3 regions of the Superficieibacter sp. HKU1 genome follow, and region 2 is predicted to be linked to each of the others. Evidence: predicted binding sites of a transcription regulator. Region 2 holds the regulator's gene; each other region holds the start of a gene.

Region 1 (6,822 bases), 1.8 Mb from region 2:
GCCTGGGTATTGCGCCGTTAACCAGTCGGCGGAGTGATAAACCCGGTGAAACCGATCTTCATCACAGCGCGCTGGGCCGTCTGATCCAGAAAGGTGAGGCCAGGGATGCGGCCGGGCTGAGTGCCTGCCTGCATGAGCTTTGCAATGAGGATATTGCGCTTCGTTCGCCCGATGCGCCGGATAACAGCCGCTGGCAGGCTCCGCAACCCCCGCAGGATGCGCTTGCCGCACGTCTTGTTCGCCGCAGAATGGCGGACGAGTGGCGCGTGACCAGCTACTCCGGCCTGCAACAGCGCGGGCACAGCGTGGCGCAGGATCTTATGCCGCGTCTGGATATTGACGCGGCGGGGCCGGGCGACATTATTGACGAACCGGCGCTGACGCCGCACCAGTTTCCACGCGGCGCATCGCCGGGCACCTTTCTGCACAGCCTGTTTGAGGATCTCGATTTTACCCGTCCCGTAGAGAGTGAATGGGTGCGGGAAAAACTCCAGCTGGCGGGGTTTGATGAGCAGTGGGAGCCGGTGCTGACGGCGTGGATTGCGACCATTCTCGCTGCGCCGTTAACGCCAGAGGGCATTTCACTCAGCCAGCTCACGGCAAAAGAGAAACAGGTGGAGCTGGAGTTTTATCTGCCCATCAATCAAATGCTCGACGCGCCGACGCTGGATGCGCAGATGCGGCGTTTTGATCCGCTCTCCGCAGGCTGTCCACCGCTGGATTTCCGCCAGGTGCGCGGTATGCTCAAAGGATTTATCGATTTAGTGTTTCGCCACAACGGGCGTTACTACCTGCTGGATTACAAATCCAACTGGCTTGGCGAAAGCAGTGAAGCTTATACGCAGGCGGCGATGGCGCAGGCGATGCAGGCGCATCGCTACGATCTGCAATATCAGCTTTATAGCCTGGCGCTGCACCGCTTCCTGCGTCACCGCCTGGCTGATTATGATTATGAACGCCATTTTGGCGGCGTGATTTATCTCTTTTTACGCGGTATTGATGGTCAGGATCCGCAGCAGGGTATTTTTACCACCCGGCCCGATCTGCATCTTATCAACGCGCTTGATGACCTGTTCGCCGGAGAAAAAGAGGAGATGGCGTAATGCATTTACAGAAACTTTTACTGGATGCCGTCACGCATAAACTCCTGCGTCCGCTGGACGTGCAGTTTGCCATTATGGTGGCGGAGCGCGAGCATCCGGCGGTCATGCTGGCGGCCGCTATCCTCAGCCGTGACGCGGGCGAGGGACACGTTTGCCTGCCGCTGTCACGGCTTGTACCGGATGAGCGTTTGTCCGGCAAAGCCCACGAGCTGTGGACGCAGCTTTTCGCCTGTGCCGACGTCCCCGAAGACTGGGCCGCGCTGTTAGCAACGTCGGTGGCGGTCAGTACGGGCGACGATCCGGCGCCGATGATCCTTCGCGGCGAGCGGCTGTACCTTAACCGTATGTGGCGTAATGAGCTCAGCGTTGCCCGCTTTTTTAGCGAACAAAATCAGCCGATGGCGGTGGATGAAGCACAGCTGGCAGAGATCCTCAACGCGCTGTTTCCGCCTTCTGACGAGGTGGACTGGCAAAAAGTCGCGGCGGCAGTGGCACTGACCCGGCGTATCTCCGTGATTTCCGGCGGTCCCGGTACCGGTAAAACCACTACGGTGGCAAAACTGCTGGCGGCGCTGGTACAGATGTCGCCCGACGCTAAATGCCGCATCCGCCTCGCGGCTCCAACCGGTAAAGCGGCGGCCCGGCTCACCGAATCTCTCGGCTCGGCACTGCGTCGCCTGCCGCTGACCGACTCGCAAAAAGCCATGCTGCCCACCGAGGCCAGCACGCTGCATCGCTTACTCGGCGCACAGCCTGGCAGTCAGCGGATGCGGTATCACGCGGGCAACCCGCTGCATCTGGACGTGCTGGTAGTGGATGAAGCCTCAATGATTGATCTGCCGATGATGTCGCGCCTGATTGACGCATTACCCGCACATGGACGGATTATTTTCCTCGGCGATCGCGATCAGCTGGCCTCGGTCGAGGCGGGCGCAGTGCTGGGGGATATCTGCGCCTGGGTTAATGGCGGCTACACGCCCACCCGCGCGGCTGAACTGTCGCGGCTGACGGGCGCAACGGTGCCGGCAGGAGAACAGAACGGCGCGGGCGCGCTGCGCGACAGCTTATGCCTGCTGCAAAAAAGCTACCGTTTTGGCAGTCATTCCGGTATTGGTCAACTGGCGAGCGCGGTTAACTGCGGCGATAAACGCTCGTTGAAAAGCGTCTGCACCCATGGCTTTGAGGATATCGCCCTTAAGCCATTGCGCACCCAGGAAGAATATCAGGCCATGCTGGAGGATGCGCTCAGCGGCTATGCACACTATCTGAAGCTGCTGCGTGAAAATGCTGAACCCGACGCGGTGCTGGCGGCATTTAGCGAATTCCAGCTGCTTTGCGCGTTGCGTGAAGGGCCATATGGCGTAAGCGGTCTCAATGTACAGCTTGAACAGACGCTGGCACGTAAGCGCCATGTGTCTTTACCACGTCACTCCCGCTGGTATCAGGGACGTCCGGTGATGATTGCACGCAACGACAGCGCGCTGGGGCTGTTTAACGGCGATATCGGCGTGGCGCTGGAGGGTGAGCAGGGGATGCGCGTCTGGTTCCCGATGCCCGATGGCACGGTCAAATCCTTCCATCCGGGCCGCCTGCCGGAACACGATACCGCCTGGGCGATGACCGTGCATAAATCTCAGGGATCGGAATTCGACCACGCGGCGTTGATCCTGCCCGCGCAAAGCGTCCCGTTAGTCACCCGCGAACTGGTTTACACGGCCATTACCCGCGCCCGCCAGCGTCTGTCGCTGTACGCCGACGACAAGCTGCTGGCGCAGGCCGTCGTTACCCGCACCGAACGGCGCAGCGGGCTAACGGCCTTCTTTGAGGCGATACGTTAATCTTCTGGATCAGGCGAGATCGGCCATCAGCACTTTTGAGCGGCGCTGATAGTTGTACAGCTCTTTCTTGCTCTCCGGCAGCAGATCGATATCCACTGGCGTAAAGCCACGCTCCTGGAACCAGTGGATACTGCGGGTGGTTAACACAAACAGCTTATCAAGGCCCATTTGCCTGGCCTGAGAGGCGACTCTGTCGAGCAGCACTTCGCCGCGCGAGGAGCTACGGTAGTCCGGATGCACCGCCACGCACGCCATCTCGCCGATCCTTTCTTCCGGGAACGGGTAGAGAGCGGCACAGGCGATGGTCAGGTTATCGCGCTGGATAATCGTAAATTTGTCGATCTCCATTTCCAGCTGTTCACGGGAGCGGCGCACCAGAATGCCCTGTTGCTCCAGCGGACGAATTAACTCCAGAATGCCGCCGATGTCGTTAATGGTGGCGCGGCGGATCTGCTCGGCGCTCTCCATCACGATTTGGGTACCGATACCGTCGCGGGAGAACAGCTCCTGCAACAGCGCGCCGTTTTCCTGGTAGCTGATCAGATGACTGCGGCGCACGCCGCTGCGGCAGGCTTTCAGCGCCCCACGCAGGAAGCGCACGGTGCCGGAGTAGTAATCCCCTTCGGCTTCCAGCGTTTCCACCCGCGCCTGCGCTTCGTTGGGGAACAGTTCAGAGATAATCTCTCCCGCCTCGTTGTATACCCCCTGAGAGGAACAAAAGCCGATCATCTTTTCGGCCTTCAGTTTGATCGCCAGTTGAGTGGCGATCTCTTCCGAGGTCAGGTTAAAACTCTCCCCGGTGACGGAGACGGCGACCGGTCCCATCAGCACGATGGCACCGCTGTCCAGCTGGCGATGAATCGCTTCTTCATCAATACGGCGGATGCGACCGCTGTGGCAATAATCCACGCCGTCATCCACGCCCAGCGGCTGAGCAATAATGAAGTTACCGCTGACCACATTGATATGCGCGCCCTGAAGCGGCGTATTGTTAAGGCTCATGGAAAGGCGCGCAGTGATATCCAGTTGCAACAGCCCCGCCGCCTGCTTGACCAGTTCCAGCGTTTTCGCATCGGTCACTCTGGTGTGCTTATGGTATACCGGCTCATGATGATGCGCGGCCAGGTTTGCATCAATTTGCGGACGCGCACCGTAGACCAGCACCAGGCGAATACCGAGACTGTGCAGCAGGCCGATGTCATTAACAATGCTGGAAAAGTTCTCGTGCTCGATAGCTTCGCCGCCCAGCATGATGACGAACGTCTTGCCCCGATGCGCGTTAATATAGGGCACTGAATGGCGAAATCCCTCGACCAGTTCGGTTCTACGCTCCTTCACCACGGCAACTTCCTCAATGAATTATTATTCGAAATTAGTGTATTTTTATTCTGTTTTTCCCTTCGGCGCAAGTCAAAATTAAGCCTGTGGGTTAGAAATTTCTCAAGGGAAAGGCGATCCGAAAAAGAATGTTTACCCTTTTAGGGGTGACAGCGTATGCGCCATTGGTTAAAGTTTCCGGTCAATTTGGATGTTTTTATAAACAGTTACGATAATTTTGCCTGGGAATTGCATGTCGGGAAGCAAATCAGCACTAAGCCGCCGCCGTTTACTGCAGGGCGCAGGGGCGATGTGGTTGTTAAGCGTCAGTCAGACCAGTTTCGCTGCCGTGAGTCAGGTTGTGGCGGTGCGCGTCTGGCCTGCGTCAACCTATACGCGCGTGACGATCGAATCCAATAAGATGCTAAAGTACCGCCAGTTTGCGCTCAGCAATCCCGAAAGGCTGGTGGTCGATCTGGAAGGCGTGAATTTGAATTCAGTGCTGAAGGGCATGGGCGCCCAGATCAGCAGTAACGATCCGTTTATTCAGTCTGCACGCGTAGGGCAATTTGATCCGCAAACCGTGCGAATGGTGTTTGAACTCAAGCAAAACATTAAGCCGCAGCTTTTCGCGCTGGCGCCGGTGGCCGGTTTTAAAGAGCGTCTGGTGTTGGATCTCTATCCGGCAAACGCGCAGGACATTCAGGATCCACTGCTGGCGCTGCTGGAAGATTATAATAAGGGCGATCTGGAGAAGCAGGTGCCGCCTGCGCAAAGCGGTCCGCAACCGGGTAAGGCCGGGCAGGACAGGCCGATTGTAATTATGCTCGATCCCGGACACGGTGGCGAAGACTCCGGCGCGGTAGGGAAATACCGCACCCGGGAAAAAGACGTGGTGCTGCAAATCGCCCGTCGCCTGCGGGCGCTGATCGAGAAAGAAGGCAATATGAGAGCCTTTATGACGCGCAACGAAGACGTCTTTATTCCGCTGAAAGTGCGTGTGGCAAAAGCCCAGAAGCAGCGCGCTGACCTTTTTGTCTCTATCCACGCCGACGCTTTCACCAGCCGCCAGCCGAGCGGCTCCTCGGTGTTTGCGCTGTCAACGAAAGGCGCAACCAGTACCGCCGCCAAATACCTCGCCCGGACGCAGAACGCCGCCGACTTAATCGGTGGCGTAAGCAAAAGCGGCGACCGCTATCTTGACCACACCATGTTCGATATGGTGCAGTCCCTGACCATTAACGACAGCCTCAAGTTTGGTAAAGAGGTGCTGAATAAGCTTGGCAAGGTTAATAACCTGCATAAGAACAGCGTCGAACAGGCGGGCTTTGCGGTGCTTAAAGCGCCGGATATTCCGTCGATTCTGGTGGAGACCGCGTTTATCAGTAATATCGAAGAAGAGCGCAAGCTGAAAACGGCGGCCTTCCAGCAGGAAGTGGCTGAATCAATTCTGGCCGGGATTAAAGCTTATTTTGCGGACGGGGCGACGCTGGCGAGGAGAGGATAAACGTCTGGCAGTATTCATCACCGCCTAAGCCATTGATAGAACAGATATTGTAGGCCGGGTAAGGCGAAGCCGCCACCCGGCAAAGAGAGGGCAATACTGCTGTTCATAAACGACAGACGTAAAAAAACCGCAGGCTGAATCAGCGTTGCGGCTTCATTATCTTCACATTGTCGGACGCGTAAATATTGGTTGCGGGGGCCGGATTTGAACCGACGACCTTCGGGTTATGAGCCCGACGAGCTACCAGGCTGCTCCACCCCGCGTCCGTCTGTTACTTATCAATTAAGTAACGTTTTACTGCACAATGTGTTGGTTGCGGGGGCCAGATTTGAACTGACGACCTTCGGGTTATGAGCCCGACGAGCTACCAGGCTGCTCCACCCCGCGTCCGTCTGTTACTCTTCCATCGAGTAACGTCTTTCTTCACATTGTATTGGTTGCGGGGGCCAGATTTGAACTGACGACCTTCGGGTTATGAGCCCGACGAGCTACCAGGCTGCTCCACCCCGCGTCCGTGGAAGCGCACTATACTCTGCTGCCATTTTCATGCAACCCTTTTTTTAACCAGATCATAAATTTGATGAGTATGTGGATAAAAACAGCACAAAGCGGTTCGTTTTTTGCACGGAATTTGTATCAGGGTGCGTATGCGCATTTCAATAGGTTCAGGGGTTTGTTATCTTCATTCGGCATTCAGGCAACTAAAAGATGAGAACAATGAAAGGACGTTGGGCAAAATATCTTCTGACGGGGGCGGTGGTAACCATGCTAGCCGCGTGTTCTTCAAAACCCACCGATCGCGGTCAACAGTATGAAGACGGGAAATTTACCCAGCCGTTCTCTCTGGTAAACCAGCCTGACGCGGTAGGCGCGCCAATTAACGCGGGCGACTTTTCCGAGCAGGTTAGCCAGATCCGCAGCGCCTCGCCGCGTCTCTATGGTTCCCAGAGCAATATTTATAACGCCGTGCAGGACTGGTTACGTTCCGGCGGCGATACCCGCACCATGCGCCAGTTTGGGATTGATGCCTGGCAGATGGAAGGGGCCGATCACTACG
Region 2 (6,822 bases):
CACCGTCGACAGCATTTCGGCAGGGGTGACCAATGCCAGCAGCAGTAATGACGCTAAAGGCATGGCAACCGTTGACTCAAACCTGGAATGGGTGCGCCTGGCGCAGCGCGTGCCGGTACGCATTCGTCTGGATAGCCAGGGGGAAAATGTCTGGCCTGCCGGGACGACAGCCACGGTCGTTATCACTGGTGCCCAGGATCGTGATGTCCGGCAGATGTCATTCTTTCAGAAACTGGCGCTGCGCCTGCGCGAGTTCGGCTAAGCGCCATGGGTATTTTCTCCATCGCGACTCAGCATGTTCGCTTTGCTGTCAAACTGGCCAGTGCTATCGTGTTGGCGCTGTTTGTCGGTTTTCACTTCCAGCTTGAAACGCCACGCTGGGCGGTGCTGACGGCGGCGATTGTTGCAGCGGGTCCGGCGTTTGCGGCGGGTGGCGAACCCTGGTCCGGGGCAATTCGCTATCGCGGTATGCTGCGTATCATCGGTACGTTTATCGGCTGTATCGCCGCGCTGACCATCATTATTCTGATGATCCGTGCGCCGCTGCTGATGGTGCTGGTGTGTTGCATCTGGGCCGGATTTTGTACCTGGGTTTCGTCGCTGGTGCGCGTCGAAAATTCCTATGCCTGGGGGCTGGCAGGTTATACGGCGCTGATCATTGTGATCACCATTCAGACGGCTCCCTTGCTGACACCGCAATTTGCCGTCGAGCGCTGCAGTGAAATTGTCATTGGCATCGTCTGCGCGATTGTCGCGGATCTGCTGTTCTCCCCACGCTCCATTAAGCAGGTTATCGATCTTGAGCTGGATAATCTGCTGGTGGAACAGTATCGCCTGATGCAGCTGTGTATCCAGCACGGAGACAGCGAAGAGCTGGATAACGCCTGGGGCGCGCTGGTGCGCCGCACGGCGGCTCTGGAAGGCATGCGCGGGAATTTGCTGATGGAATCTTCCCGCTGGTCACGCGCGGGCCGTCGCCTGAAAGCGCTGAATACGGTCTCTCTGACGCTTATTACCCAGGCGTGTGAAACCTATATTATGCAGAATACGCGCCCGGAACTGGTGACGGATACCTGGCGCGAGATTTTTTCCACGCCGGTAGAAAACGCACAGGATGTGCATAAGCAACTTAAACGTATTCGTCGCCTGCTGGTGTGGACCGGCGAGCGGGACACTCCCGTCACCGTCTATAGCTGGGTCGCTGCGGCTACGCGCTATCAGCTTTTAAAACGTGGCGTGGTGGGGAATGCCAAAATCAGCGCGGTGGAAGAAGACGTCCTGCAGGGCGAAGTGATTGTCAGGCTGGACTCAGCCGAGCGCCATCATGCGATGGTTAATTTCTGGCGCACCACGCTGTCGTGCATTCTCGGCACGCTTTTCTGGTTGTGGACCGGCTGGACCTCCGGCAGCGGGGCGATGGTGATGATTGCTGTGGTGACTGCCCTGGCGATGCGCCTGCCAAATCCGCGCATGGTGGCGATAGATTTCCTTTATGGCACGCTGGTGGCGCTGCCGCTGGGGGCACTGTTCTTTCTGGTCATCATTCCTTCTACTCAGCAAAGTATGTTGCTGCTGTGTATTAGTCTGGCGGTGCTGGCCTTTTTTATCGGGATTGAAGTGCAGAAAAGACGCCTCGGCTCGCTGGGGGCGCTGGCGAGCACCATCAATATCATCGTGCTGGATAACCCGATGACGTTCCACTTTAGTCAGTTTCTCGATAGCGCACTGGGGCAACTGGTGGGCTGTTCACTGGCGCTGATAGTGATCCTGCTGATCCGTGATAACTCGCGGACGCGTACCGGACGCGTGCTGTTAAACCAGTTTGTTTCTGCGGCAGTATCGGCGATGACGACCAATATGGCCCGCCGTAAAGAGAACCATTTGCCTGCGCTCTATCAGCAACTCTTTCTGCTGCTGAATAAATTTCCTGGCGACGTGGCGAAATTTCGCCTGGCGCTGACCCTGATCATCGCGCATCAACGCCTGCGTGACGCACCGGTGCCGGTTAACGACGATCTCTCGGCTTTCCATCGTCGGCTCAGGCATACCGCTGACCGGGTCATTTCCGCCAGCAACGACGACAAGCGCCGTCTCTATTTTACCGAACTGCTTGAAGAACTTGATGTTTATCAGGAAAAACTGCGCTACTGGCAGGCTTCGCCGCAGGTTACTGAGCCGGTTTACCGGCTGGTCGACATGCTGCATAAATATCAACATGCTTTGACCACCCACTAGGTTCCTGGCACAAAATGGAAAAAGCCTCGGCTGAGGTTGATGCAAACCGCCCGCGGCTATCGGGGCGTTTCCCTGTTAAGCGACTTTGCCAACCCTCTAAACCGACGTCAGAAGCGTCGGTTTTTTTATGGCTATACTTAAACGCTATAAAAGAAACACATCGGGAGGGCACATGGCAGCACAGACACTTCAGGAGCACGAACTCTTTCAAACAGGGTATCTGGTAGATGGCGTCTGGAAAACGCTCGACGCGACCTTTGATGTCGTCAACCCGGCAACAGGCGAGGTCATTACCCGCGTTGCAAAAGCCGGTAAAAAAGAGACCGAAGACGCTATTGCCGCTGCCAGCCGGGCTTTTCCGGGCTGGAGGGCGAAAACGGCAAAACAGCGCTCGGAAATCCTCTACCGCTGGTATCAACTGATTATCGAAAACAAACGCTGGCTGGGTGAGTTAATGACTACCGAGCAAGGGAAACCGCTGAAAGAAGCTGAAGGTGAGGTGGAATACGCTGCCAGCTTTATTCAGTGGTTTGCGGAACAGGCGAAACGTGCAAACGGCGAGATCATTCCGCCAGCGAAGCCGGGATCGCGCATCCTGGCGACGCGTGAACCGGTCGGCGTGGTGGCGGCGATCACTCCGTGGAACTTCCCGATGGCGATGCTTACCCGCAAACTCGGTCCGGCGCTGGCGGCGGGCTGCACTGGCGTCATTAAACCGGCAAACAATACGCCGCTTAGCGCCTTTGCCCTGCTGCAACTGGCAAAAAAAGCGGGCGTACCGGACGGCGTTTTGAATGCGGTGGCCGGGAGTACCTCCGACATTAGCGATGCGATCATGGCAAGCCCTGAGGTGCGGAAAATTACCTTTACCGGCTCGACCGCCGTAGGCAAAACGCTGGTGCGCAACTCCGCCGATACCATGAAAAAAATCTCTATGGAGCTGGGAGGGAACGCGCCGTATATCGTTTTCGACGATGCAGATATTGACGCTGCCGTGCAGGGCGCCATCGCCAACAAATTCCGCAACGCCGGGCAGGTCTGCGTGAGCGTCAACCGTTTCTATCTTCATGAAAATATCTACGACAGCTTTGTGCAAAAACTGAGTGACGCCGTCGGTGCGTTAAAAGTGGGGAACGGGCTGGAGGAGGGGGTAATCGTCGGCCCGCTGATTGAGCCATCTGCCGTGGATAAAGTGCGTGAACATATTGAGGATGCCGTCAGTAAAGGCGCGAAAATCCTCGCCGGTGGTAAAGCGCACGCGCTGGGCGGTAACTTCTGGCAGCCTACAGTGCTGGGGGACTGCAATGACGGCATGAAACTGGCGCAGGAAGAAACGTTCGGCCCGGTCGCGGCCTGTTTCCGCTTCACCTCGGAAGATGAAGTGATCAAGCGTGCAAATCATACGCCGTTTGGCCTTGCGGCCTACTTCTACACCCAGAATATGCAGCGTATTTTCCGCGTTTCTCAGGCGCTGGAAAGCGGCATGATTGGCGTCAACGAGTGCGCGGTTTCCACCGAAGTTGCGCCGTTTGGTGGCGTAAAAGAGTCGGGGCTGGGACGTGAAGGTTCCGTACTGGGACTGGATGAGTTTCTGGAAGTGAAAACCCTGCACATTGGGGGATTATAAGTAGCCGGGCGGCAGATGCCGCCCATTGGCTGTGGACCGGGCAATGAAAATTTATACTTTTGACTTTACGACAATAAAAAATCAAAGCGATTTCTATCGTGAATTCACGCGGGTATTTGCGCTGAAAAGCGAGCAGGTGAACGATCTGGATTCACTGTGGGACGTGGTGATGGGCAATGTGCTGCCGCTGCCGCTGGAAATCGACTTTGTGCATCTTAATGACACCAAACGTCGCCGCTACGGTGCGTTGATCCTGCTATTTGATGAGGCAGAAGAAGAACTGGAAGGGCAATTACGTTTTAACGTGCGCCATTAAAAAAAGCCCCCGGCGAACGGGGGCAAGGTCGTCGGTTCAGACGACGAGGGTTTACTTGTACAATTCTGCGGTGGCGTGCCAGTGGTCGCCGGTGCGCATTTCAGTGATGCGATAGCTGCTGGCGCCTTCTTTTTCCGCTTTTACTGCCAGTTCATGACGCATATCCATTGGGCTACCTGCGACGGCAGACGCAGAGATAGAACCCATCGACTGAAGGTTCTGTGCCTGTTCAGCGTTAACCTGATGGGCGGCTGCACTGGCGCCAAAGGACAGAACGGAGGCCAGGCCCAGGGATGCGATAATCATTACGTTTTTCATAATCTTTATTCCTTACAGGTGTCTGTATGCGGCATGGCGTTTTGTGTCGCTTTTTTATGGGATGCCGCAGTCGAGAAGATGGTTTTACTTAATAACCTTATTTATACAGTTCCGCAGTGGCATGCCACTGGTCGCCGGTACGTGCTTCGATAATACGGTAGGCGGATGCGCCCTGTTCGGTGGCTTTCTCATCCAGCATGGCACGCATGTCCATCGGAGCGGTGCCAACAGCGCCTACCGATACGGTACCGATAGCTTCGCGATTCAGCGCTTGCTCGCTGGAGATAGAATCCGCGGCGAAAGCACCAAAAGAAAGAACGGAAAGCAGGCTCAGGGTGGCTACAGTTGTTGTCATTTTCATGTTATTTACCTCGTCGAATTTTTTCGTAAGGGCCTTATTTCGTGACCCTCATCACAAAATCAAGTATACACTAATCACCCGGAAAATTAATAACAGACTAATTATAACATGCGTTAATAAGTTTTAATGATGGCATGCGCTATAACATAGTGGAATAAAAAAGGGATATTTTGTGCGCAGTGATGTTAACAAAATATTAAAAAACAGCAGGATAGGGGAATTTGATTTTTCGTGCGGTTTCTTCGAGAATCATTCACTGTGTGAATAAATTGAGAGCGTAGATCGCACTAAGTGTTAAAGGAAAAGCAGGGGATTATCGGGTTTACGTCGCGCAGAAGGGACATTCCCTCCAGCGTGGTCTGGAGGGAAAGGGGGATTACAGCTCCTGTTCGAACAACACCAGGATCGCTTCGTACAGTTCTTTTACCGTAAAATCGCGGGCAGGCGTGGTAAAGATCGTGTCATCCCCCGCGATAGTGCCAAGGATACCTTCCGCTTTACCTAACGAGTCCAGCAAACGCGCAATGAGCTGTGCTGCACCGGGGCTGGTATGAATAACCACAACGGCATCGTTATAGTCGATATCCAGCACCAGATTCTTTAGCGGGCTGGAGGTCGTTGGCACGCCCAGTTCTGCGGGCAGGCAGTAAACCATCTCCATTTTGGCGTTGCGCGTGCGTACCGCGCCAAACTTAGTCAGCATGCGGGACACTTTGGACTGATTGATATTTTCGAAGCCCTCTTCCTGCAACGCCTGGACGATCTCTCCCTGAGAACTGAACTTTTCTTCTTTAAGTAGCGCTTTAAACGCTTTGACTAACTCTTCTTGTTTAGTCGAGCTTCGCATAAGTCACCCAATCATGGCGGTAGAAACAACATTATTATGCATAGTGATGAATTTTTATGCAATCTATCTGCCGTGAATAAGGCTGAAATAATGTTATGAAAGGGAGGGATTTTATCAAATTTCGTTATTAAGGAACACGTCTGAGTCACAAGAAAGGGATCGACTTAAAAGTAAAATAATTGTTATCAAATTGATGTTGTTTTGGTTGGCCTCCACGGTGTAATGTAACCGCGTGTTGATACGCTATCGAAAGTGACTACGGCCTTCATAAGCAAAGCATATTGTGCCTTTTTTGCCTGCAATAATGCGTGTGATGACGCATTACCTGCGTAAGGCATTTGTGTTTGCAGGTGTCGTTAACTACTGTCACTGCCATGGAGTAACGGTCAATTATATTAACCATAATAAGGAGTTTAGGATGAAAGTTGCAGTCCTCGGCGCTGCGGGCGGTATCGGCCAGGCGCTTGCCCTACTACTGAAAACCCAACTGCCTTCAGGCTCAGAACTCTCCCTGTATGATATCGCGCCAGTCACTCCCGGCGTTGCTGTTGATCTTAGCCACATTCCGACTGACGTTAAGATCAAAGGTTTTTCCGGCGAGGATGCCACTCCGGCGCTGGAAGGAGCTGACGTTGTACTGATCTCGGCGGGCGTGGCACGTAAGCCGGGTATGGATCGTTCCGATCTGTTTAACGTCAACGCCGGGATCGTTAAGAATCTGGTGTTACAAATCACTAAAGCCTGCCCGAAAGCGTGTATTGGTATTATCACTAACCCGGTTAATACCACGGTCGCGATTGCGGCGGAAGTGCTGAAGAAAGCGGGCGTCTACGATAAGAACAAGCTGTTTGGCGTCACTACGCTGGATATCATCCGCTCAAACACGTTTGTTGCGGAACTGAAAGGCAAAAAACCGACGGAAGTCGATGTACCGGTGATCGGCGGCCACTCCGGCGTGACCATTCTGCCGCTGCTCTCGCAGATCCCGGGTGTGAGCTTCACCAGCCAGGAAATCTCCGATCTCACCAAACGTATCCAGAATGCGGGTACAGAAGTGGTAGAAGCTAAAGCCGGTGGCGGTTCCGCAACGCTTTCTATGGGCCAGGCGGCAGCACGCT
Region 3 (6,822 bases), 790 kb from region 2:
AATTGCTGCGAAATCGCTTCAGCAAACGAATAAATCGCCGCAATTTACGAAAGTTAACTCACTGGCGAACAGATAAGTTGCGCTTATATAAATCGCCTGATTTTCTCCTTTTTTTGCCGGGATCAGTGCCAGCAAAAGTGGTGCACGACCTGAGTAATCAACTCACGCGTTGGCTTGATAAAGCGGGTTTCCAGATACTCATCCGGCTGGTGCGCCTGGTTAATGGAGCCCGGGCCCAGCACCAGCGTCGGACACAGCGTCTGAATGAACGGCGCTTCGGTACAGTAGTTCACCACCTCAGTCTGCGCGCCGAGTAGCTTCTCGACCACCTGCACCAGTTGATGATCCGGCGGGCATTCGTAGCCGGGGATCGGCGGATGCAGCTCTGCCACGTTCAGACGGCCCGGCCAGCGTTCGCTGACGGGAGCCAGCGCTTCATTCAGCAGGCCGTTCAAATCGTCGAGCGTCATGCCAGGCAGCGGCCGGATATCCATATGCAGTTCGCAGCAGGCGCAGATACGGTTAGAGGCATCGCCGCCGTGGATCGCGCCCAGATTCAGCGTCGGGTACGGAACGGTAAACGCCTCATAGTGATAGCGCTCTTTTAAGTCGTCGCGCAGGTGCATGATCCGCCCAATGGCGTCGTGCATCAGTTCAATCGCATTGACGCCGCGCGCCGGATCGCTGGAGTGGCCGGACTGCCCGAGCACGCGGATCGCACTGGAAATATGCCCTTTATGCGCGCGTACCGGCTGCAAGGAGGTAGGCTCGCCGATGATGGCGCAGTCCGGACGCAACGCCGTGGTCTCTGAGAAGTAACGCGCACCCGCCATGCTGGTCTCTTCATCGGCGGTCGCCAGAATATAGAGTGGCTTTTTCAACTGCGTTACGTCTACATCGCGCAAGGCATCGAGGATAAAAGCAAAGAAGCCTTTCATATCCGCCGTGCCAAGACCGTAGAGTTTGCCTTCATGCTCGGTCAGGGTGAACGGGTCGCGCGTCCAGCGGCCGTCGTCAAACGGCACCGTATCGGTATGCCCGGCGAGCAACAGTCCGCCCGCGCCGTGCCCAATGCTGGCCAGCATATTGAATTTGTTGCGCGTATCCGGTACCGGCTGCACTTCAACGTTAAATCCCAAATCGCCAAACCAGCCTGCCAGCAGATTGATTAAAGACGCATTACTCTGATCAAGCGCTTCTTCCGTCGCGCTGATGGACGGTGTGGCAATCAGGGCGCGGTAAATCTCGATAAATGGGGGTAAGTTCTTTTTCATTGTTGACACGCCTCGGGTCATGATAGTATCAATATTCATGCAGTATTTATGAATAAAAATACATTATCGTTGAGCGTAAGAAAACCCACCGGCTGTAAGGTGATGTTAATACGCTGAACAGGGTTAGGGAGATTCCGGTCTTCCCAGGCAAACAGACGAAGAAGGTGAACCGCCCCGATGTTAAATACGCTGATTGTGGGCGCCAGTGGTTATGCTGGCGCAGAGCTCGTGACCTATGTAAATCGCCATCCTGATATGACCATAACCGCTTTGACCGTCTCAGCGCAAAGCAATGATGCAGGAAAGTTAATCTCAGATTTGCATCCACAACTAAAAGGCATCGTGGATCTGCCCCTGCAGGCGATGTCTGATATCAGCGAGTTTAGCGCAGGTGTCGACGTGGTGTTTCTCGCCACCGCCCACGAGGTCAGCCACGACCTGGCCCCGCAGTTTCTGGCGGCGGGCTGTGTCGTGTTCGATCTTTCCGGCGCGTTCCGGGTTAACGATCTGGCGTTTTATGAAAAGTATTATGGCTTTACCCATCAACATCCTGAGCTGCTTGAACAGGCGGTTTACGGGCTGGCGGAATGGAGTGCCGATCGCTTAAAAGATGCTAACCTGGTAGCTGTTCCAGGATGTTATCCGACGGCGGCGCAGCTGTCGCTGAAGCCGTTAATTGATAAGGAACTGCTGGAGCTGAACCAGTGGCCGGTCATCAACGCCACCAGCGGCGTAAGCGGGGCGGGGCGCAAGGCGGCACTTTCCAACAGCTTTTGCGAAGTTAGTCTGCAACCTTACGGCATCTTTAATCATCGCCATCACCCGGAAATCAGTACCCATCTTGGTACGGATGTGATTTTTACCCCGCATCTGGGGAGCTTTCCACGCGGCATTCTGGAAACCATTACCTGCCGCCTGAAGCCCGGCGTGACGCAGCCGCAGGTGGTCGCAGCTTTCCAGCAAGCGTATGGTGATAAACCACTGGTGCGCCTGTATGAAAAAGGTGTCCCGGCGCTGAAGAACGTGGTGGGGCTGCCGTTCTGCGATATCGGCTTTGCGGTCCAGGGCGAACATCTGATTGTCGTGGCGGCGGAAGACAATCTGCTGAAAGGCGCGGCGGCGCAGGCGATGCAGTGCGCAAATATTCGTTTCGGCTTTGCTGAAACTCAGTCTCTTATTTAAGGGTGCGGTTATGAATCCATTAATTATCAAACTTGGTGGCGTACTGCTGGATAGCGAAGAGGCGCTGGCGCGTCTGTTTACCGCGCTGGTGAACTATCGTGAGTCGCATCAGCGTCCGCTGATTATCGTGCACGGCGGCGGCTGCGTGGTGGATGAGCTGATGAAGCAGCTCAACCTGCCGGTGCAAAAGAAAAATGGTCTGCGCGTCACGCCTGCCGATCAAATCGACATTATCACCGGCGCGCTGGCGGGTACGGCTAATAAAACGCTGCTGGCGTGGGCGAAGAAACATCATATTGCTTCAGTAGGGCTGTTTCTGGGCGACGGCGACAGCGTTAAGGTAACCCAGCTTGATGATGCGCTGGGCCACGTCGGGCTGGCGCAGCCGGGATCGCCGAAGCTGATTAATACGCTGCTGGAAGGCGGTTTTCTCCCGGTAGTGAGTTCTATCGGCGTCACCGATGAGGGGCAGTTGATGAACGTCAATGCCGATCAGGCTGCGACCGCGCTGGCGGCAACGCTGGGGGCCGACCTGATCCTGCTTTCTGACGTGAGCGGCATTCTGGACGGTAAAGGGCAGCGTATTGCCGAGATGACCGCTGAGAAAGCGGAACAGCTTATCGCGCAGGGCATTATCACCGACGGCATGATTGTGAAAGTGAACGCGGCGCTGGACGCGGCACGCACGCTGGGCCGTCCGGTGGATATCGCCTCCTGGCGGCATGCTGAGCAGTTGCCAGCACTGTTTAACGGTACGTCGATCGGCACGCGAATTACGGCGTAACCCAATAGCGGCTGCGCCTTAGCGGGACTTTATGCAGGCCGGATAAGCGCAGCGCCATCCGCTATTAAACGCGAAGAATACAGGCCGGGCAACCCGGCAACATTAACGAATAAAGGAAGCATGTTATGGCACTTTGGGGCGGGCGTTTTACCCAGGCAGCGGATCAACGGTTCAAACAGTTCAATGACTCTTTACGCTTTGATTATCGCCTGGCCGAGCAGGATATCGTTGGCTCTGTGGCCTGGTCAAAAGCGCTGGTAACCGTGGGCGTACTCACCGCTGACGAGCAACGACAGCTGGAAGCTGCATTGAACGTGCTGCTGGAAGAGGTCCGCGCTAATCCTGAGCAGATCCTCGAAAGCGATGCGGAAGATATTCACAGCTGGGTCGAAGGCAAGCTGATCGACAAAGTCGGCCAGTTGGGTAAAAAGCTCCACACCGGACGCAGCCGTAACGATCAGGTCGCCACCGATCTGAAATTGTGGTGCAAAGAGACGGTCTCTGAATTACTGACCGCCAGCCGCCAGCTCCAGAGCGCGCTGGTGGAAACCGCACAGAACAATCAGGATGCGGTGATGCCAGGCTATACCCACCTGCAGCGCGCGCAGCCGGTGACGTTTGCTCACTGGTGTCTGGCCTACGTTGAAATGCTGGCGCGGGATGAAAGCCGTCTTCAGGATGCGCTTAAACGTCTGGACGTCAGCCCGTTAGGCTGCGGTGCGCTGGCCGGCACCGCCTATGAAATCGACCGCGAGCAGCTCGCGGGCTGGCTGGGCTTTGCCTCGGCAACCCGCAACAGCCTGGACAGCGTATCTGACCGCGATCACGTGCTGGAACTGCTTTCTGACGCTTCCATTGGCATGGTGCATCTTTCCCGCTTTGCAGAAGATTTGATTTTCTTCAACACCGGCGAGGCCGGGTTTGTCGAGCTTTCCGATCGCGTGACCTCCGGTTCGTCCCTGATGCCGCAGAAGAAAAATCCGGATGCGCTGGAGCTTATCCGCGGTAAATGCGGCCGCGTGCAGGGCGCGTTGACCGGCATGATGATGACCCTGAAAGGTCTGCCGCTGGCGTATAACAAAGATATGCAGGAAGACAAAGAAGGGCTGTTTGACGCGCTCGATACCTGGCTGGATTGTCTGCATATGGCGGCGCTGGTGCTTGACGGCATCCAGGTGAAACGCCCACGCTGCCAGGAAGCGGCGCAGCAGGGCTATGCGAACGCAACGGAGCTGGCAGATTACCTGGTCGCCAAAGGCGTGCCGTTCCGTGAAGCGCACCATATTGTCGGTGAAGCGGTCGTGGAGGCGATTCGTCAGGGGAAACCGCTGGAAGATCTGCCGCTGGCCGATCTGCAAAAATTCAGTCCAGTTATTGGCGAGGATGTCTACCCGATCCTCGCGCTGCAATCCTGCCTCGATAAACGCGCGGCCAAAGGCGGCGTGTCGCCACAGCAGGTAGCACAGGCGATTGCGGACGCGCAGGCAAGGCTGGTATAACGTACAGGCACAGCCCGGTTTCAAACCGGGCTTTTTTACGCAAAAAAAAAGCGGACCATCCGGTCCGCAAAAAATTCACGTTGGCTTTAGGTTCGAGAGAAACTCTCTGAAGGAGCAGTGGCTTCGAGGGTTAAACAAAGTACCGTCTCGCTTCTGGTGACAATTATTGTACAGAGTGCTTGATAGGGATAATCGTTCGTTGCTATTCTATCTATCGCCATGAACTATCGTGGCGATGGAGGATGAAGAATGAATATTCGCGATCTTGAATACCTTGTCGCGCTGGCCGAGCACCGCCATTTCCGCCGTGCTGCCGATTCCTGTCACGTCAGTCAGCCTACGCTGAGCGGGCAAATCCGTAAGCTGGAAGATGAACTGGGCGTGATGCTGCTGGAGCGCACCAGTCGTAAGGTGCTGTTCACGCAGGCAGGATTGTTGCTGGTGGACCAGGCGCGCACCGTGCTGCGCGAGGTTAAAGTACTCAAGGAGATGGCGAGCCAGCAGGGCGAGACCATGTCCGGGCCGCTGCATATCGGTCTGATCCCCACGGTCGGTCCTTATCTGCTGCCGCATATTATTCCCATGTTGCACCAGGCATTTCCTAAACTGGAAATGTACCTGCATGAAGCGCAAACGCATCAACTGTTAGCGCAGCTCGACAGCGGTAAACTTGACTGTGCGATCCTGGCGCTGGTGAAAGAGAGTGAGTCTTTTATTGAAGTACCGCTCTTTGACGAACCGATGAAGCTGGCGATCTACGACGATCACCCGTGGGCCGGACGCGATCGCGTACCGATGTCCGATCTGGCAGGTGAAAAATTACTGATGCTGGAAGACGGTCATTGCCTGCGCGATCAGGCGATGGGCTTTTGTTTTGAAGCGGGCGCAGATGAAGATGCCCACTTCCGTGCCACCAGCCTGGAAACGTTGCGTAACATGGTCGCAGCGGGAAGCGGAATTACGCTGCTGCCTGCGCTTTCAGTGCCGCAGGAACGTCAGCGCGATGGTGTGGTTTACCTGCCGTGTATCAAGCCGGAGCCGCGCCGTACCGTTGGCCTGGTGTATCGTCCAGGCTCGCCGCTGCGTGGCCGTTATGAACAGCTGGCGGAGGCCATCCGCGAGAAAATGGATGGCCACTTCGATCAGGCGTTAAAACAGGCGGTTTAAACCGTTCAGCGCCGCTACCCGATAGGCTTCGGCCATGGTCGGGTAGTTGAAGGTGGTGTTAACAAAGTATTCAATCGTGTTACCGCCACCTTTCTGCTCCATAATCGCCTGGCCGATATGAATGATTTCCGCCGCGCGCTCGCCAAAGCAGTGAATACCCAGGATTTCTTTCGTTTCCCGATGGAACAGGATTTTCAGCGTGCCAACGTTCATGCCGACAATCTGCGCCCGCGCCAGGTGCTTAAACTGCGCCCGGCCCACTTCGTAAGGCACTTTCATTGCCGTCAGCTGTTGCTCGGTTTTACCGACGGAACTGATTTCCGGGATGGTATAAATGCCGGTAGGAATATCTTCAATCAGGTGCGCCGTGGCTTCGCCTTTGCTCATTGCCTGGGCGGCGATACGTCCCTGATCGTAGGCGGCAGACGCCAGACTCGGATAGCCAATCACATCGCCGACCGCATAGATGTGCGGCAGCGCGGTCTGGTACATGCTGTTCACTTTTAACAGCCCGCGGCCATCCGCTTCCAGCCCGATGTTTTCCAGCGCCAGCGAATCGGTGTTGCCGGTGCGCCCGTTGGCGTACAGCAGGCAGTCCGCCTTCAGCTTTTTGCCGGATTGCAGATGCATAATCACACCGTCGTCCATACCTTCGATTTTCTCGTACTCTTCGTTATGGCGAATGACCACGCCGCTGTTCCAGAAGTGATACGAGAGTGAATCCGACATCTCCTGATCGAGAAACGCCAGCAGACGATCGCGGGTATTAATCAAATCGACTTTAACGTCCATTCCCCGGAAGATCGACGCATATTCGCAGCCAATTACCCCCGCACCGTAAATGATTACGTGGCGCGGCTCATGGTGCAGGCTGAGGATAGAATCGCTGTCGTAAATACGCGGATGAGAAAAATCG

What was found. Region 2 encodes ArgR, which controls arginine synthesis, uptake and breakdown. Its sites were predicted from a motif close to ANTGAATAAAAATACANT; they were not measured.
Region 1: a site for ArgR is predicted at 4,316-4,333, ahead of argA (amino-acid N-acetyltransferase). Genes of this name have one in related genera too.
Region 3: a site for ArgR is predicted at 1,322-1,339, ahead of argC (N-acetyl-gamma-glutamyl-phosphate reductase). Genes of this name have one in related genera too.

The regions. Positions count from the first base shown of each region.
Region 1 is NZ_CP119754.1:3,659,331-3,666,152, reverse strand. Features, by position in the region: gene recB (exodeoxyribonuclease V subunit beta) at 1-1,103, shown strand, start outside; gene recD (exodeoxyribonuclease V subunit alpha) at 1,103-2,941, shown strand; gene argA (amino-acid N-acetyltransferase) at 2,951-4,282, opposite strand; gene amiC (N-acetylmuramoyl-L-alanine amidase AmiC) at 4,512-5,765, shown strand; tRNA gene P0H77_RS17370 (tRNA-Met) at 5,952-6,028, opposite strand; tRNA gene P0H77_RS17365 (tRNA-Met) at 6,076-6,152, opposite strand; tRNA gene P0H77_RS17360 (tRNA-Met) at 6,200-6,276, opposite strand; gene mltA (murein transglycosylase A) at 6,483-6,822, shown strand, end outside.
Region 2 is NZ_CP119754.1:574,137-580,958, forward strand. Features, by position in the region: gene aaeA (p-hydroxybenzoic acid efflux pump subunit AaeA) at 1-262, shown strand, start outside; gene aaeB (p-hydroxybenzoic acid efflux pump subunit AaeB) at 268-2,235, shown strand; gene P0H77_RS02810 (NAD-dependent succinate-semialdehyde dehydrogenase) at 2,408-3,862, shown strand; gene P0H77_RS02815 (hypothetical protein) at 3,906-4,178, shown strand; gene yhcN (peroxide/acid stress response protein YhcN) at 4,230-4,496, opposite strand; gene yhcN (peroxide/acid stress response protein YhcN) at 4,594-4,857, opposite strand; gene argR (transcriptional regulator ArgR) at 5,234-5,704, opposite strand; gene mdh (malate dehydrogenase) at 6,123-6,822, shown strand, end outside.
Region 3 is NZ_CP119754.1:4,653,405-4,660,226, reverse strand. Features, by position in the region: gene argE (acetylornithine deacetylase) at 123-1,274, opposite strand; gene argC (N-acetyl-gamma-glutamyl-phosphate reductase) at 1,452-2,456, shown strand; gene argB (acetylglutamate kinase) at 2,467-3,240, shown strand; gene argH (argininosuccinate lyase) at 3,366-4,739, shown strand; gene oxyR (DNA-binding transcriptional regulator OxyR) at 4,989-5,906, shown strand; gene sthA (Si-specific NAD(P)(+) transhydrogenase) at 5,889-6,822, opposite strand, start outside.